Regions from separate parts of the Pseudarthrobacter sp. HLT1-3 genome, predicted to be linked through region 3. Evidence: riboswitches for the same ligand, from Rfam matches in the RefSeq annotation. Region 3 holds a riboswitch; each other region holds the start of a gene.
The links. Region 3 has a riboswitch for cyclic di-AMP ahead of AC50X9_RS02635 (M23 family metallopeptidase). Riboswitches for the same ligand answer to the same signal wherever they lie in the genome.
Positions count from the first base shown of each region.

Region 1 (4,335 bases), on a different contig from region 3:
GTTCTCCAGAGGAAGCGAACGACGTCGGCGCCCGCGGCCCCACGGGCGGGCCCCCGTCCGCCGGGTGATAGTTTTGACCCATGCGCACTCTCGTTGTGGACCACCCGCTGGTCGCCCATAAGCTCACCGTTCTACGGGACAAGAACACCCCCTCCCCGGTTTTCCGCCAGCTCACCGAGGAACTTGTGACGCTCCTGGCGTATGAGGCAACCCGCGAAGTCCGCACCGAACCGGTGACCATCGAGACCCCGGTCAGCACGACCATCGGCACCGCGTTCACCAAGCCCACGCCGCTGGTCGTCCCCATCCTGCGCGCCGGGCTCGGCATGCTCGAGGGCATGACCAAGCTGGTCCCCACGGCCGAGGTCGGCTTCCTGGGGATGGCCCGCGACGAAGAGACCCTGGATATCATCACGTATGCCGAGCGGCTCCCCGAGGACCTCACCGACCGGCAGATCTTCGTCCTGGACCCCATGCTTGCCACCGGCGGCACGCTGCGCGAGGCCATCAAGTTCCTCTTCAAGCGCGGCGCCTCCGACGTCACCTGCATCTGCCTGCTCGCGGCCCCGGAAGGCCTGGCAAAGCTGGAGGAAGAGCTCTCCGACGCCAACGTGACGATCGTGCTCGCCTCGATCGATGAGAAGCTCAACGAAAAGTCCTACATCGTCCCGGGCCTGGGCGATGCCGGCGACCGCCTCTACGGCGTGGCCGGCTAAGCCAGCCGCCCGACGCGAACCTGCCCGCGGCGGGTTCCACGGGCTTGAGATTTCCCTTTCCCGGCGAGACCCTGCGGGACTAGCCTGAGCGTCATGGACTGGAAACTCGAACTCGTCTTTGTCCCGGTGTCCGATGTGGACCGCGCCAAGGATTTCTACGTCAACAAGGTGGGCTTCAACGCCGACTATGACGAGCGGCCGATGGACGGCATCCGCTTCGTCCAGCTGACCCCGCCCGGCTCAGCCTGCTCGATCGCCATCGGCGAGGGCCTCAATGATGCGCCGCCGGGCACCGCCCCCAGCCTGCAGCTGGTGGTCAGCGACATCGCGGCAGCCCACCAACAGCTCAAGGACAACGGTGTGGAGGTCAGCGGCATCGACGTCCAGGACTGGGGGCACTTCGTTTATTTCGCCGATCCCGACGGCAACAAGTGGGCAGTGCAGTACATCCCCAACCGCCCGGGCGGCTGATCCGCAGCGCTGCTTAGTACCAGTTGTTGGCGTAGTGGAAGTTCAGGGCCCCGCATGGGGAGCCGTAGCGATCCTGCACGTACTGCAGGCCCCAGTTGATCTGCGTGCGGTAGTTGGTCCGGTAGTCCGCCCCGGCGCTGGCCATCTTCTCGGCGGGCAGGGACTGGACCACGCCGTAGGCGCCGCTGCTCGGGTTGGTGGCAGTGGTCTCCCAGTCCGACTCCTTGGTCCAGAGCTTCATCAGGCAGGGCATCTGGCTGGCGGCCCAGCCGTAGGAACCCAGCTGGCTGGCCGCGTAAGCCTGGGCTCCGGCAGGGTCATTGACGGCGACAGGAGCAGGAGCTGGTGCGGGTGCGGGCTCCGGAGCCGGAGCGGCGGCCGGAGCCGGTGCAGGGGCCGGTGCAGCTGCCGGGGCGGGTACTTCAGCTTGCTGAACCGGCGCTGCCGGGGCGGCGGCGGTTCCGGTCGGGATTACGGCCTGGTTGGCAACCCGGACGCGTTCAAAATCGAGGTGCGTCAACGGATCCGCCGTCGTGGCTGGTTGCGTGGAACTGCCCGCGCTGGTGTTGCGGGCGCCGGTCTCGGACGCCTGGCCTGCGGCGCCGGCCCCCACGAGGACCGCGCAGGCCGCAACCACAACCGCCGCCCGGCGGCCGGTGGAGCCGACATTGCCGGCAATCCGGGACAGGGCCGACGCGGGCTTGGCTGGTTCCGCGCGGTGGCTCGCCGGTTTGGAGCGGGTGGTGTTCTCGGCGCCGTCAGGGCGCGGTTGTGCGTTGAAGTCGGTCATAATCGCCTCTCAACGCCTGCGGAGTTAGCTGTCGGGTTCGGGTGAGGTCACCCGGCCGCACGGAATTTCACGTGTCGGCTTCACCCCAAGGGCGGAAGATGCAAATGCCCGGGAACTCTGGGTCCCCCGCCTCTGCCTGGTCCAGCGGAATCCGGTAGGCGGCAGAGCTTGGCGTGCGCCCGGATATGCGGCCCTAGTGATGGCCGCACCCTAAAAACCGTACAGGACCTGGGCGGCTAAGTCACATTTCAATAACGGAGATCACGACGGCGGCGTGGCGTCTTGCGCCCCTGCCGCTGTCCGGCTAGCCGCAGGCGTCGGGGGAGTTGCCGGCAGCCGCACAGTGAATTCCGTCCGTCCGGGCCGCGACGCGACGCTGACAGTTCCGCCATGGGCCGCAATGATTGACTGCACGATGGACAGGCCCAGCCCGCTGGTTCCCTCGGCGGCCGCGCTGGTGAGAGCGGCGGCGGCCCCGGAAGCAGAAGGCAGACGCGGGGGGTGAAGCGGAGGGTGCGGAAAGGGCCGCCGCCCGTGTGCCGCCGCCGCAACGGGCACCGGATTCTTCCGGGAAGCGTCAGCGCGCGTAAAACGCGCAAAGACCCGGTCCACAAATTCCGGGGCGATTCCGGGCCCGTTGTCCGTCACTGTCACCACGGCACTACCGTCCGGGGTGAGCTTCACGCCGGTCACGACCGTTGTGCCGGGACCGGTGTGCTTCCGCGCGTTGGAGAGCAGGTTGGCCAACACCTGGTGCAGCTGGGTCGCGTCGCCCCGGACCACCACCGGCTCCTCCGGGAGCTCCAGCTGCCAGACCCGGTCAGGGGCCATGACCTTCTCATCACTCACTGTTTCGATGGCCAGCTGGGTCAGGTCCACCTCGCTGAGCTTGAGCGGCTGGCCCTCATCCAGCCGCGCGAGCAGGAGCAGGTCCTCCACCAGGGTGGTCATCCGTTCGGACTGGCTTTGCACCCGGGCGAGGGACTTCTCGCCGTCGGGCGTGAAGTGTTCGGTCATCCGCATCAGCTCGGTGTAGCCGCGGATGGCGGTCAAGGGCGTGCGCAGCTCATGCGAGGCGTCCGCCACGAACTGGCGGACTTTCATCTCGCTGTTCTGCCGGGCCTCCAGCGCGTTGGAGACGTTGTCCAGCATCAGGTTCAAGGCATGGCCGACGCTGCCCACCTCGGTTCCGGGATGCGCCGCGGACGCCGGAACCCGCATGGCCAGTCCCACCTCGCCGGCATCAAGCGGCAGCCGGGACACCTGGGTCGCAACCTCGGACAGCTGGTCCAGCGGCTTCATGGTCCGGCGGATCAGCGCAGTGCCGGCCAGACCGATCACGACGAGGCCGCCTGCAGAAACAAGCACCATGGTCCAGACCAGGGAGGCCAGCGTGTTTTGTTTTTCTGCGAGCGGCAGCCCGGTGACAATTACGTCGCCGTTTGGTGACTCGGCTGCAACCAGCCGGTAGGCTCCGGCGGAAAGGGTCCGGTCCACCGGATCGCTGCGGGGGCTGAGTCCAAGGAGAACCTCGTCGTCTTCCTCGGTAAGGGACTTCCGGGTGGCGTCCTCGCCCAGGAAACCCGCGCTGCGGACTGAATCTTCATCGATCCGGGCATTCAGGGTGCCGATTCCCTGGCCCCGCGCTTCAAGAGGATCTGTGCGGCCGCCGGCGCGGCCAAAATCGCGGGCACGGTCCTCTGCCTGCTGCAACTGCTTGTCGAGCTGCCTGGTCAGGAAGAGGTCCATCGAGGCATAACTGACGACGCCGACGGCACCGCAGATCGCCACGAGCAGGGCCATGGCGACCAGGACCAGCCGGGTGCGCAGGTGCCAGGTGGAGGGGTTGCGCCAGATGAACCCGGAGGGGCGAATCTGGCCGAAGCGTTCGGGCACGGATCAGTCCGCCGGCTTCAGGACATAGCCCGCGCCGCGCACGGTGTGGATCATGGGCGGGTGGTTGGCATCGACCTTCTTGCGGAGGTAGGAGATGTAGAGCTCCACGATGTTTGCCTGCCCGCCAAAGTCGTAGTCCCAGACCCGGTCCAGGATTTGGGCCTTGCTGACAACGCGTTTCGGGTTCTCCATCAGGTAGCGCAGCAGCTCGAACTGGGTGGCCGTGAGATGGAGTTCTTCACCGGCGCGCCGGACTTCCCTGGTGTCGATGTTCAGGATGAGATCCCCGACGACGAGTTCGGCGGTATCCATCGCGGCCACCCCGGAGCGCTGGACGAGCCGGTGCAGCCGCAGCAGCACTTCCTCCATGCTGAACGGCTTGGTCACGTAGTCGTCCCCGCCGGCTGCCAGTCCCGTGATCCGGTCCTGGACGGCGTCTTTGGCTGTCAGAAACAACGCCGG
Region 1 is NZ_JBWZCJ010000012.1:79,273-83,607, reverse strand. It holds gene AC50X9_RS12110 (phosphatase PAP2 family protein) at 1-68, shown strand, start outside; gene upp (uracil phosphoribosyltransferase) at 81-716, shown strand; gene AC50X9_RS12100 (glyoxalase superfamily protein) at 810-1,187, shown strand; gene AC50X9_RS12095 (aggregation-promoting factor C-terminal-like domain-containing protein) at 1,201-1,977, opposite strand; cyclic di-AMP (ydaO/yuaA leader) riboswitch at 1,976-2,134, opposite strand; gene AC50X9_RS12090 (sensor histidine kinase) at 2,239-3,873, opposite strand; gene AC50X9_RS12085 (response regulator transcription factor) at 3,877-4,335, opposite strand, start outside.
Region 1: it holds a riboswitch for cyclic di-AMP, as region 3 does, so the genes downstream of both, AC50X9_RS12095 (aggregation-promoting factor C-terminal-like domain-containing protein) here and AC50X9_RS02635 (M23 family metallopeptidase) in region 3, are expected to answer to the same signal.

Region 2 (4,335 bases), on a different contig from region 3:
CGGCTTCACCGACGCCGGAACCTCATACGCGAAGCCCCTGATCGTGATGACAGCCTCGCCGGCCGAGGCCGATCCATCAGCTGACGGGACAGCGGAACTGGCGGCGGGCGGCGGGGCGGAGGGCGCTCCCTCCTGGGCGGCGCACCCGGTAAGGGCCGCCAACGACACGGCGACAGCTACGGTCAAGATGCGATTGATCGTTCTCATGACAATCCCTTTCCCAGGGATGTGTCCTCCGCGCGCCGGAATGGCGCACCTATCAGGAAACTACCCACACCCTATTCGTCACCACTGCCCTTACGGACTGCCGACGAGGACTGGCGGAATGACCGGCCCGAACGGGATCCATGCTGTCCGGTGGAAGGTTTTCTGAGGGAAAGACATCATGCTTCCGGTCTGCGTAGGCTGGCCCCATCCGGCACGGTACGAGCATCGAAGAGTGAGTCATGACTGAAATCACTGCACATGTCGAAGTCCTCTGCCGGCCCTGCGGCAAGTCGATGTCGGTCGTCTCTCCAGCATCTCAAATACGATCGTATTTTGAGGTGCCCGGGAGGCGGCCGTCAACGTAGGGCTGGTTTCCAGCGCGAGGCATTTCGTCATGTTGGGGCCGGGCGATTCGACGATACTTCGGGGTCGTCACGAGTCGTGGTTTCCGGATGTGGAACCGCATGGATTGCACCTACCAGGTCTCTTTGCGTGATCTTGGTTAGAAGTCTTTGTCGGTTGTGCCGGTTCCGGCCGGTGCCGTCTGGATCCGCACATTGCTTATGCCCGCCGTCGAGTTCGCGGCAGCGGTGAGGGTGGCGTTACCGGTCAGGTAGGCGCCCGGATCCTCGACCGACCCCGAGGTGTTCTCGTTCCAGGCGTTCACGAACGATTGACGGAAATCCCACACCGACATCGGAAAGAACATCGAGGGACGGCCCGCCGGGTTTTTCTGCCCCGTCACGGTTTGACCCGGACCGGGGGACCGGTTCCTAAATGCCGAATCGCCCCTCGGAGGGAGGGGAGCGCAGGAGCCGGTCCGGTGGGTGCAGGTCGATGATTGGCAGGTGCCCGTCAGTGCGGATGGCGTCACCACCGCCGTTTCGGTGGTGGTAGCCGCTGGAGTAGTGCAGGATTACATGAACCGACTCTACGGCGTTCGCCGCACGCAAGGTTTCGATGATGAAGTCGCGCTCCTCATCCGTGCGGTCTGCAATTTTGTGGTGCCGCTGATCGTATCTTCGTAGATTTTGTCGCATCCGGCCTTCTTCAGGGCGTCGATCTGCAAGCGCAGGTTCTGGTCCCGGGTGGAGACTCGGGCGTAGCCGATTCGGTGCGCGGTCATGGGGTGTTCTCTTCTCAAAACTCAGTCCGGTGCGTTGCTTCGACTGTACCTTTTTGAGAACTATTTGTGAGAACGACCGGCCTTGAGCTCGGTTTTTCGTCCCAACGGCGGTTTTCAGCAGAAAGATGCCCGTTTGCAACAGCTCGCTGCGAACACCGCGATTCTCAAATCAACTTATTCTTGAAATCCTTCGTTTCCGAGATTGGCTGTATCGCAGCAGGGAACCGGCCGGTGCTGCGGCCAAAATGCCTCCACTGGTGGAGCCCGGAGGCAACGTCAAACCGGCCGCTTGCCCTCCACGGGGCCAGGCCAGCGCCGGGTGCCGCGGCCAGTCTTGTCCCGCTGCCAGGTAGGCGGTCAGGGCCGCCATGCGGGCATGCCATCTGGCCTCGTCGGCCCTCGCTCGGCGCTACTTGCCCATAGCCGCGGGCCCCAACACCGGGACCCAAGGTGCTGCATATAACGAATTTGTAACTTATGCGAACCGTTCGCTAGGGTTGGAGAAGAACATACCCCTAACGGGTATGGTTGCGACCGCTTCGCCAAACCCCGCCGGCGGTCAATGAAGCTATCTTTCTCAAGGCGGGGGCGGAGGACCCATCTACGGTGCGCCATGGTGCACCTTGGGGTGAAGTCGATCCTGTGACTGCGTGTCTGAACGTATCCGCAGGACGGCCGGACAGTCCACTCGTCCGAATCCGACAGCTAACTTCGCCGGCGCCGAGAGGACCACGATTTTGTCTGCCCACCCAGAACACGGCCGCCGCCGTGCCCTTCCGTCCCCTTCCTCAGCGTCCAATCGGGCTGCAATCCATGTACCATCGAGGCCGTCCCGGGGCCAGCAGTTTGGCGTTGCGGCAGCAGTTACGGCAATGATTGCCCTCACCGCGCTGTCTACAGCCCACGCGGATTCCGGTGCGCACTCTGCAGGCAAGGACCAGCCGGTCGCTGCAGCCCCGGCCGCCCAAGTGGCCGTTACGGCGGACGCCGGTGCCGGTCTGACCTTTGACCGTCCGGCTGTGACCTCACAGCCGGCACCCGCTCCGCCGGCTCCTACACCTGCACCGGCTCCGCTGGTGCAGGCCGCGGCAGTGCCCGCGGCACCTGAAGCTGCCCCCGCACCGGTGTCGAAGGGGCTGCGGGCTCCGCTCGCGTCGATGAACGTCAGTTCCGCTTTCGGCTTCCGGGTCAGCCCCATCACCGGAGCTGCAGGTGAGTTGCACACCGGCGTTGACCTGACGGGAGCGTGCTCGACAGCGGTATTCGCGGCCGGTGCTGGGACCGTCACCGAGGCCGGCTGGAGCCCGTACGGCGGCGGCAACCGGATCGTGGTGGATCATAGCAACGGCTTGAAAACCACCTACAACCATCTGGCCAGCATTGGTGTCTCGACCGGGCAGTCCGTAGCGCAGGGCCAGCAAATCGCAGGCGTTGGTACGACCGGAGCATCCACTGGCTGCCACCTCCACTTTGAGGTCCTGGCCAACGGCAAAACCGTCAACCCCTCAGCCTTTATCTGATCGCCCGGGCCATGGCAGTAGGCGAAGGCCGGCAGCGCCCCGCGGCCGGCGCTGCCGGTCGTGACGCTCAAGGACAGGACAGCGCCCAGCGTCGGACCCACGCAGGGGGTCCAGTCGAGCCCCAAGACGACGCCCAGCAGCGGGGCGCCGGCCAGGCCTGTACGGCGGCCGAGGGTGATCTTTCGGGTCTGCTGCAGCCATGGCACCATTCCAAGCAGGGCTGCCCCCATCAGGATCACCACCACGCCCAGGCCGCGCATCAGAATGTCCTGCCAGCGCAGCAGCCAGGACCCGATAGCCCCGTAAAGGGTGAATACGGCCGCGAAACCCAGCACGAACAGTCCTCCCGGTCAGGACGCGGCGGCGGTTGTGCGACTGGGTCGGGTCTGTCAGTCCGGAGACGTATCCCAAATAGCCCGGTATCAGGGGCAAGATGCAGGGCGAGAGGAAGACACCAGGTCGGCGGTCATGGCCAGGGGAATGGCAATCAGGGGAGCGCCGGAGGTCACCATTGAGGCGAAGAATTCTCCGATGTCTATGGGTCAGGAGGCACCGGAGGCCGGAATGTGGTGCCGCCGTCGGTGGAGACGATGATCCCCTCGGCGGTGGCGGCCCAGATCCACGGGTTTCCGTCGGTGCCCTTCACGGCGGCTATCGCGTGGACTTCGCCGTCGATCCGGCCCTTCCGGGTCCAGGTCGCGCCGGCGTCGGCGGAGTAGTGGACCGTTCCGTCGGGTTCGACCCCTGCGGCCTCTGCGGGGTGGGCGAAGGTGGCCAACTGAATGACCGGGCCGGAGGTCACCAGCTCCCAGGTGTTGCCGCGGTTGGTGGAGCGCCGGATCCCTTCGGGGGTGGTGGCCAGAACGGTGTCACTGTCGGGGTGCCCGGCCAGGGCCGCGGGGGCGAAGGCGGCGGCCACGGTTTTCCAGGTCTTGCCGTCCAGTGTGGTGCGCAGTTCCCAGTCGGGCGACGATGCCGGATTTGGTGGTGGTGAGGGCGTGGAAGTCTGATTCGCCTTGCCTGGAGAGCTGTTCCCAGGTTTTGCCGCCGTCGACGGTCTGATCAGGCCGAGCGGGTTAGGCAGGTCGGAGCCGGCTCCGGAGTGGCCGGAGGCGTAGAAGACGCCCTGGTCTTTAGCTCCGGTGAAGCCCCGCTGTCTTGACTTCACCCGGGATCTTTTCGATCCGCAGGCGGAAGCTCCTGCTGCCACCGTGCCGGGTAGGCACTCTGATTGTTCCTCCGCTTCGGAGCTCTCCCGAAACGGCTGTAAGGCCGGAGTCCCTGATGGCGAAGCCTCGGCATTGATCAGGTTCTAGGCCTGCGCACCGTTGGGGCCGTCCTGGGGGATTCCATTCAAGTTGACACCATCGCTCTTCCTCTTAAACGGCTGAGAGGCTATCTTCGTAGCGTGGAGGTCGCTAATACGCTGCAGAGGCGCGGAATGACTGTGGGGGCGGCAATTTTGGTTGCGATCAGCCTCGT
Region 2 is NZ_JBWZCJ010000041.1:7,209-11,543, reverse strand. It holds gene AC50X9_RS20455 (cupredoxin domain-containing protein) at 1-207, opposite strand, end outside; gene AC50X9_RS20450 (hypothetical protein) at 710-952, opposite strand; gene AC50X9_RS20445 (hypothetical protein) at 981-1,160, opposite strand; gene AC50X9_RS20440 (recombinase family protein) at 1,139-1,333, opposite strand; cyclic di-AMP (ydaO/yuaA leader) riboswitch at 1,890-2,065, shown strand; gene AC50X9_RS20435 (M23 family metallopeptidase) at 2,206-2,853, shown strand; partial or broken gene AC50X9_RS20430 (cytochrome c biogenesis CcdA family protein) at 2,856-3,392, opposite strand; gene AC50X9_RS20425 (WD40/YVTN/BNR-like repeat-containing protein) at 3,389-4,021, opposite strand.
Region 2: it holds a riboswitch for cyclic di-AMP, as region 3 does, so the genes downstream of both, AC50X9_RS20435 (M23 family metallopeptidase) here and AC50X9_RS02635 (M23 family metallopeptidase) in region 3, are expected to answer to the same signal.

Region 3 (4,335 bases):
CCCGACGACAGGATTGTCGCCTTCCGCCACGACGCTGGCCTTTCCGGTCAGCACCAGCACGAGTGCCCGGCGGAAAGTGACAACCGCCAGCGGTTCATATCCAGCATTTAGAACGAGAGTGCGCATCCGCATACCTCTTCACGGCCGCACCCGCCAGGGGCACGAGGGCCGGCTGCCCTCTGCTTGGTCGGGCTATGGACAAAACAAGAGTAAACACGGAGGTGCCGATTTACCGAATATTTTTATCGCGCCACGACCGCAGCCCTCGAAAGTTCACCCGGCGGCAATGCAAAGGGACCCCCGCCAAACGGCGGGGGTCCCTTCGGTTTTCGTTGCTGTGGTCTTAGCCGCCGATGCGGATGAAGACCGGGCCGGAGCCGACGTTGACGCTCTGCAGGGACGTGGTCCCGCCGTTCCAGCCGCCGTGGACGGCCATGCCGTTGCCGACGTAGACGGCGATGTGGGCCATGCCCGAGCCGCCGTTCTGGTAGTACGCGAGGTCGCCGGAGCGTGCCTCGGCGGCGCTCACGGTGCGGCCGAGGGACAGGTAACCTGCCGGCCAGCCGTGGTAGTTGATGCCGGCAGCAGCCAGCGCGTTCGTGGCGAGGGCGGTGCAGTCCTGGCCGATACCGAGCTGGGCGTAGGCAGCCGCGGCGATGGTCGCGCCCATGCCACTGGAAACGGCAGGTGCCTTGGTGGCAGTCGAGGCGGCAGTCAGGGTGGCGCCTCCGACCTGGGTGCCGGCGGTCTTGGCGGCGGGAGCTTCCTCGACCTTGACGACAGGCTTGGGGGCCTCGACGACGGGGGCCGGGGAAGTGGTGACGGCCGGCTTCTCGTAGGAGATGGCGATCGTGGAGGCGGCCGAGATGGTCGCCGGGGAAGCAGCCTGAACCTCGAGGGTGGAAGCGGAGGTGGCTTCGCGCTGGACGTTGGTCTCAGCAGCGTTGGCTGCGATACCGCTGGTCAGGACGAGGCCGGAAGCAGCAGCGATAACGGCTGCCTGGCGACCCATGCCGCCGGCGTTGTCGCCGACAGCCTTGGCAATGACGGCCAGCGAGTTGGTCTTGGTGACCTCGGCGCGGTGCCGTGCGTTTGCACGAGTAGTCATTCAGTTCTCTCTTTCGTGATCCTGGGTCCGCGCTTTTCAGGCGCGGTCTGAGGACGCTCCGGCATCTTGGGGGTACGCCGGATCGCCCCGAAATGGGTTACTTAGCGAAGGGTGTACTGCGAAGACGCGCCAAAAGCGGGAACTGCTTGCAGGTGCATGGCCTGCGGGCCGGACTCAGCAGAGATTGAGTCGGCGGAGTGGAATCCGTTCCGGGCGCCGGCAAGGACGACACGGAGGTTGGATTTCAGCGGGCTCGTAAGAGCCGCGCCAGCGCGGTGAAGCGCAGCATTGTGGCGTGAAGACACGAAAGTAGCCTCTCCCAATGCCTGCGAGGTGAGCTGTCGGATTCGGATGGGAGTCACCCGGCCGCGCTGCTTCCTGGGAAGCTTTGCGACTTAACCCCAAGGTCTTCTTGCGAAGACCAAAATTGGTTCCCCCGCCCCTGCCAGACGATGTCATGCGAACGGACCTTGAGCGGTGGCAGAGCTAGGCAATCCACTCAAGAGCGCCAACTTCGGAAAAGTTGGCGTAGGTCAAACGGTACAGCAGTTGGGAGGCAATGTCACATTCAGATCACGGCGTGTCACAAGAATGCGAGAGCGCCCCATCAGCTTTTAGAGCCAGCCGGTCGGGTCGACGACTTCGCCGTTGACCATGACTTCAAAGTGGAGGTGGCAGCCGGTGGAGGCACCGGTGGTGCCGGACATTGCCACGACATCGCCGCGGGAGACCTGCTGGCCCACCTTGACGGTGGCCGAGGACAGGTGGTTGTAGGTGGTCTCCAGGCCGTTGCCGTGGTCGACCACTACCCGGTTTCCTCCACCGTAGGGATGCCATCCGGTGAACGTCACCGTGCCGCTGGCAGCCGCCAGGACGGCGCTGCCGCACTGGGCGGCATAGTCCTGGCCGCGGTGGAACTCCCCGGAGCCGCCGGTGATGGGGCTGACGCGGTAGCCGAAGGGCGAAGCCGTTTTCAGCTGGGCGAGGGGCGCCCCGAGGCTGCCTGCGGAGGCTGCACGGGTGATCGACCCGGCGGACTGCGCACTCAGCAACTGCTTGAGCTTTCCGTCCGGGTCACCCTGGGTGGTGACGGCGCTACGGCTGAAGTCAATCTTGGCTTCGGCGGCCGTGATGTCGGGCTGGACCGCGGCGGAGATGGAACCGGCGGCGGAGGTGTCCGTGGCCATGACCGGGCCCGTCGCGGGGACGGTGACAGTGAGGACCAGTCCCGTGGCGGCCAGGGCGAGGCCGGCCTTTTGCCCCACGCCACTGGCGGCCGCGAAGTCAGTTACCTGGCGGAACGGACTGCGGCGGTCCCGGCGTGCGTCGCGGTGCGCGTCACGTGGGCGGTCTGCCAGCAAGGCGACGGCCGGACGGGACTCCGGAGCGGGACCGGTCGCACGACGGCGGCCCCTGGCGGTCTGGGTGGTCAAAAGGTTCCTCTCTGGAGAGCCTGCGAAGTTAGCTGTCGGATTCGGGTCAGAGAGATCAAAGACCCGGTCCGCCGTGGCAAGAATCCAGGCACAAAGGGATCCAAAGGGTCCGTTGGTGGAGGGTACTCGCCGCTGACGGACTTCACCCCAAGGCTGTTGAAACAGCCGGAAGTGGTTCCCCCGCCCCTGCCAGAAAGGTGGTTCTGCTACTGATCCGCTGGCAGAGCTCGGCTTCGGATCAGGTAACGCTTTGGTATCGGTACTAGAGACCAACTATAGGCGATTAAGCCATTCAGAGATAAATCCGTTATCGAAGCTGTGCACAACTCATGGGTCGTCGCATCAGCTGTCAGTTAGTGCCGGCTAATCGACGGTAACAAAGACGTGGGCTGCAACCTCGGGTGGCAGCTCCAGGGCGCCTTCGATCTCCGGCACTCGCACCGAGATGTACTCCCCTACCCGCTCCAGCGAAACACTGGCGCCGGGGCGGATGCCTCCCTCGTCCAGTTGGACGAGCAGTTCCGGTTCCACCTGGATGGGCTCGGCGAGGCGGCTCACCCTGATCCGGGAATCCGGCCCGTAGCCGGCCATGGCTTCGAGCAGGTTCACGACGCCCGGTGCGTGGGGCTCGGAAGCCAGTCCGCCCAGTTCCGCGAGGCCGGGAATCGGGTTGCCGTACGGCGAGACCGTGGGGTGGTTTAGCAATTCGAAGATCCGCCGCTCCACCCGTTCGCTCATCACGTGCTCCCAGCGGCAGGCTTCCTCATGGACATACGCCCAGTCGAGGCCGATCACGTCGGCAAGCAGCCGCTCGGCGAGGCGGTGCTTGCGCATCACCCCAATGGCACGTTTCCGGCCGGTTTCGGTCAGTTCAAGGTGCCGGTCGCCGGTAACAACCACCAGGCCATCGCGCTCCATGCGTCCAACGGTCTGGGAAACGGTGGGCCCTGAGTGGCGCAGTCGCTCGGCGATCCGGGCGCGCAGGGCGACAATGTTTTCTTCTTCAAGTTCGAGAATGGTCCGGAGATACATCTCGGTTGTATCGATCAGGTCCGTCATTCAGCTCAGCTCCTCGAGCGCCGTCCTTACGTGATTCCCACGGTACCGCCTGCGGCTGGCGCCCTGGCGGGGTCCGCTACGTTCGCAGGCCAGCTTAGCCTATTTTGAATTACTCCGGATAATCTCAATGACCGGACTGTGACGGTCCCTTTTCCCCGCCCCGCCCGGCAGTCAGGCAGAATGAAACGGTGGCTCCGCCGCAGCCATCCTGCCGGGCCACCCCGAGCCGCACCTCGAACCTGCCGAAAATTGGAGCCACAGTGAGCGACACCAGCATCACGATTCCCGCAAACCTCCTGCCCAAGGACGGCCGGTTCGGCGCCGGACCTTCCAAGGTCCGTCCGGAACAGCTGGCGGCCCTGGCCGCGTCGTCGAAGCTGCTCGGCACCTCCCACCGGCAGGCGCCGGTCAAGAACCTCGTGGGATCGGTCCGGACCGGGCTCAGCGAGTTTTTCCGCGCCCCGGAGGGCTACGAGGTCATCCTGGGCGTCGGCGGGTCCACCGCCTTCTGGGACATCGCGAGCTTCGGCCTGGTCGAAAACAAGGCACAGCACTTGTCCTTCGGCGAGTTTGGCTCAAAATTTGCCGCCGCCACCAACAAGGCACCGTTCCTCGCGGACTCCTCCATCATCAAGTCCGAACCTGGCACACGCCCGGCAGCCCGGGCCGAGGCCGGCGTCGACGTCTACGCCTGGCCCCAGAACGAAACGTCAACGGGTGTCGCTGCTCCGGTCC
Region 3 is NZ_JBWZCJ010000002.1:197,394-201,728, forward strand. It holds gene AC50X9_RS02625 (HNH endonuclease) at 1-126, opposite strand, end outside; gene AC50X9_RS02630 (NlpC/P60 family protein) at 344-1,108, opposite strand; cyclic di-AMP (ydaO/yuaA leader) riboswitch at 1,418-1,576, opposite strand; gene AC50X9_RS02635 (M23 family metallopeptidase) at 1,723-2,541, opposite strand; cyclic di-AMP (ydaO/yuaA leader) riboswitch at 2,544-2,759, opposite strand; gene AC50X9_RS02640 (iron-dependent transcriptional repressor DtxR) at 2,905-3,600, opposite strand; gene serC (phosphoserine transaminase) at 3,861-4,335, shown strand, end outside.

Region 4 (4,335 bases), on a different contig from region 3:
CGAGGACCGTGATGAGCGCAATCAGGAACTGCGGCCTGATCCCGCCCAGAAACCCCGGCAGGCCCCGCAGGGGACTCCGGTTGAAGTCGGCTGTATGCCGGCCGCTGCTGTAGTGCCGGCCGGGACCCCAGGAATCCATCCGGCCTATCGCCGAAGTATTGACGGAGGCGCGACGTCGACTGACGGCACGAGCTGGTTCGCTGGCATGCTTGTCCTTCTTGACTAGGGACCGCGCTCAATTCAGAACCGCGGCGCGGCTTCAGATTTCCTTATTCTGCCCCAGGCTCAGCCTAGCGCAAGCGGCCGCGCCCACGTGGTCCCGGATTGGCCTTCCGGAGCCCGGAGCCCGGGGTCCGGGGGCCGCCAAAGCCGCAGTGCGGCAAGAACGGGCCGGCCGGCGTCGCCCTGCCGCTGCCGCGGTCCGCGTCGTAGGCTGGAACCCCGGCAGCCCAGCAAAGGAGCCCCGCATGCGCAAGGTCATCTTCATGATGCAAGTGTCCCTGGACGGCTACTTCGAAGGTCCGCAGCACGATCTGAGCTGGCACCGGGTCGATGACGAACTGCACACCCACTTCAACAATGAGCTCCGGACGATGGGCGCCTTCCTGGACGGCCGCGTTACCTACGAGCTGATGGCGGCCTTCTGGCCGACGGCCGACCAGGACCCGTCGAGCCCTCCCCCGTTGGTTGAGTTCGCGGGGATCTGGCGGGACATGCCGAAGATCGTCTACTCCCGGACCCTGCCGACGGCGGATTGGAACACCGAGGTGGTGCACGAGGTCGTCGCCGAGGACGTCGTGAGGCTCAAGGAACAGCCCGGCGGCGATCTGGCCCTTGGCGGCGCCGATCTCGCGGCGGCTTTCAGGCGGCTCGGCCTGATCGACGAGTACCGGATCTATGTGCACCCGGTCCTCATCGGCCGGGGCAAACTCCTGTTTAAGGAAACGGATGCGATGATGCCTCTCCGACTGCTGGAGAGCCGGACGTTTGGCAACGGCGTGGTGCTGCTGCGGTACGCGGTGGAGCCGGACTCCGTTAACGCAGAAGGCCGGTGATCCGCTGCCCCCAAGGCAACTGATCGACCGGCCTCCTGTGCGTTGCTGGCGGTGCTGCTAGCCTGCGCGGACGAACGTCACCGGGCCGGTGGCGGTCAGCCAGGACAGCGGGTGCGTCATGGTGGCGTTGACGCCGTTCATGCCGCCGCTGATGGCTTGGCCGTTGCCGGCGTAGATGGCGACGTGGCCGGACTGGACGATGATGTCGCCGGCCTGGGGCGTGGCGACGACCGAGCCGTATTTCAGGAAGGCCTGCGGGCCGATGTCACCGACCGGGATGCCGGCCGCGTTCAGGGCCTTCTCCACCATGGCGGTGCAGTCCTGCGTGATGCCGATCTGGCCGTAGGCCACGGACAGCAGGGTGGCGTTGACTCCACCGGCTGCCGGGGCAGCGGCCGGGGCCGGGGCTGCCTGGACCTTGACGGTTGCCTTGGCCGCCGCGGGGGCCACAGCTGCTGCCTTTGGAGCGGCAACAGCAGCTGCCGCCTTCGGAGCGTCTACGGGCTTGGGTGCCTCCACCACGGGAGCCGGGGACGTCTCGACGGCCGTGCGTTCGAAAGTGATCTGGACGGCCGAGTCGGCCTGCACCGGCGCGGATACCTGGCCCTTGACGTCAACGGACGTTGCTGGTGCAGCGTCGCGCTCGGTCGGTGCATCGGCGGCGTTGGCGGCCATGGCGCCGCTAAGCACCATTCCGGAAGCGGCGACGAGGACTGCGGCCTGGCGGCCGATGGTGCCGGCGGTGCGGCGATTGTTGCGTAGGGCGGCGTGTTTGGGCGCACGGGTATTGCTAAAAGTCATTATAGAAGCCTCTCCCAATGCCTGCGAGGTGAGCTGTCGGATTCGGATGGGAGGCACCCGGCCGCACGCGGGCCCGACATAGCGGGCCGTGCGGCTTCACCCCAAGACCCCTGGAAAACAGCGGGTCAAAATTGGTTTCCCCGTCTCTGCCGGACGTTGCTGCGAGTTATCCCCACGCCGCGGCAGAGTTAGGCAATCGGCGGGGGAGAACCTGTCTCGGAAACAACAGGCACTTAATAACGGTAACGGAATGATCACGACAAGTCACATCGAGGTATCACATGGGGGGGCATGGCCGGGCCTGGAATGCCCCGCCGGTCGCTGCCCCAGGCATAGGATGATGCCATCACCGTTCCGCCGAAACGGAGGCCCGACAATGAACAGCCCCGACGTCCCCCGGCACTGTGTTGCCATCTGCCAGCTGAGCAGTCAGCCGCCGGAGGACTTCAACGTCAACACGGAACTGGTGGTGCTCGAAGACGGGGAAGCTCACGTGTCCACGTGGGACGCCGAGCCCCGCGACGGCGGATTCGACGTCCACGTCCTGAACGACCGGGTGGATGCGCTGGGCTTTATGGTCGTCACCGATTGGGAGTTCTTCGATGAAAAGGCTTACGCCGTGGTGGAGCGCCGCCCGGGCAAGCGATGAGCGGTTCCCGACGGCGTAGCCAGGCCAGAGGCTTGGCGCGCCCTTTCAGGCCGGAGGCGTGGTCGCTCCGGGCCCACGGTCTGGGCGGGAGGGCGACGTATCGTTGGTCCGCGGGTTTCGCAGCCGCAGCTGTTACCGCTTTCACTGTGTCCACCGGACTCTTGTTGACCAACGCGATAATGCTCCCCGGAGCCGGCTTGGTTCGGCTCGTGCTGGCCGTCTTCATCGGCCCGCTGGCTTCAGCCCTCTCCGCCGTCGTGCTCTTGCATCGAACGGGGCGGCTTTCCGCCCCGGCGGCGTTGTCCACTGCGGCTAGTGCCTTCTTGGCGTGTGGTTTGGCGGCATTGACGGCAGCGAGTTGGTCGGTCGGTTTCGATGAAGCTGATGCGGGCGTCGGCCGCAGCTGGTTTGGTTCGTCAACGCTCCTGTTCCTCATTCTCGCGTGGATTGCTGGCACGATCTGTCTCGTGGCACCGGTCGGCTCGGCGCTAAGCAAGCGGCGCTCCCTGCCCAACCACGTCGTGCAAAGTACAGTCCTGGCAGCACTATTGGCGCCTCTTCTCGGCGCCTTGACGCTGATGGCCCCCATAGCCGGCGCACCGGGCGCCGTCGTGCTGCTTGTGATGGCTCTGAGATTGGGCAGAGCGAAGCATCCTGAAGCACGGCGCGACGCCGTTCGGGTAGCAGTGCGAGCGTCCCCGCAGAGGCCGGCTGCAGCTTGGACTCGGCGGAGGGACGCTGCAGCGTGCGCTGCCGCGCTGGTGACGCTTATTGCGGGACTGGGGTGCGCGGTGTTTGCCCTCACCGGCAGCAGCTGGGCGCCGATGGTTACCGATTCCACCCACGCCATGAACCTCGGGTTGGCGGCCGGCGCGCTGGCCGCCCTCCCGGCGGCCCTCGCAGCCGGGATTATGCTCACTCCGCGTTTCGGAAGCATCATCCAGTGGTCGGCATTCCTGTGTTGCGCGAGTCTCGTCGTGGAGGCGGCCGCCCAATTTCTTGGGGCCGGGCATCCCACGCAGTGGCCGCTTATCCTTGCTGCAGCAACCATGCTGGGCTTCGCGGTGGCGCTGCCCTTCGGACGGCTCATTCCCGGAGGCCCTTCGCTCCGCGTCGGCGTGACAGCGCTGCTCGGCCTCGCCGGTTCAATTGTCGGACTCCAGCTGGTGACGATGGCCGCCTTCATCGCACCACCCGCCGCCGCCGCGCTCTTCGTCTGGTCATGGAAGCGGCTGTCAGGGGCTGGCCTGCGGCCGGCGTTATGACGGCAATCCTATGCTGGCCGGGCGGATTCCAGCCATTGGTGCAGCGAGGCGTTGAACCGCCCGGGCTGAGTGAAAGGCATCCCGTGCCCCACGCCCGGGTGGACCTGGAAGGTGCAGTTCCGGAATTTCGATTGGTAATGTTCCAGGCCCCGCAAGAGCCGGGGTTCTTCCTTGTCCCCGGCCATGAGGAGTACCGGCAGTGAGGAGCACAGGACCTCAGGAGGAACGGCGAACGAGAAATTTGCATGGATCAAGCGCCTGAGCGTTCCGGCGGACCTGGACCGGGACAAGGCGTAGTAGTCCTCGAACATGTTTGAGGGGATGCCGAGTTGCGCCGCCTGGGCGTTCGCGAAGCGACGGTTCCTGGACAGCGGTGCGGACGCCGCGGCGAGCAGGCTGAGCGCCGTTGCTCCGCGCCACGGGCTCAAAAGGGAACTGACCACCACGAGGCGTTCGACGTGGCCGGGGTAGGACGCTGCCAGTTGGATCGCGGTCTGACCGCCGAGGGAAAATCCAATGACGGTGACGGGGCGGGCGTGTTCCAGAAGGCCGGTCTCCTCTGCGA
Region 4 is NZ_JBWZCJ010000043.1:1,226-5,560, reverse strand. It holds gene AC50X9_RS20620 (serine hydrolase) at 1-139, opposite strand, end outside; gene AC50X9_RS20615 (dihydrofolate reductase family protein) at 468-1,055, shown strand; gene AC50X9_RS20610 (C40 family peptidase) at 1,113-1,856, opposite strand; cyclic di-AMP (ydaO/yuaA leader) riboswitch at 1,861-2,030, opposite strand; gene AC50X9_RS20605 (hypothetical protein) at 2,233-2,505, shown strand; gene AC50X9_RS20600 (hypothetical protein) at 3,267-3,770, shown strand; gene AC50X9_RS20595 (alpha/beta fold hydrolase) at 3,779-4,335, opposite strand, start outside.
Region 4: it holds a riboswitch for cyclic di-AMP, as region 3 does, so the genes downstream of both, AC50X9_RS20610 (C40 family peptidase) here and AC50X9_RS02635 (M23 family metallopeptidase) in region 3, are expected to answer to the same signal.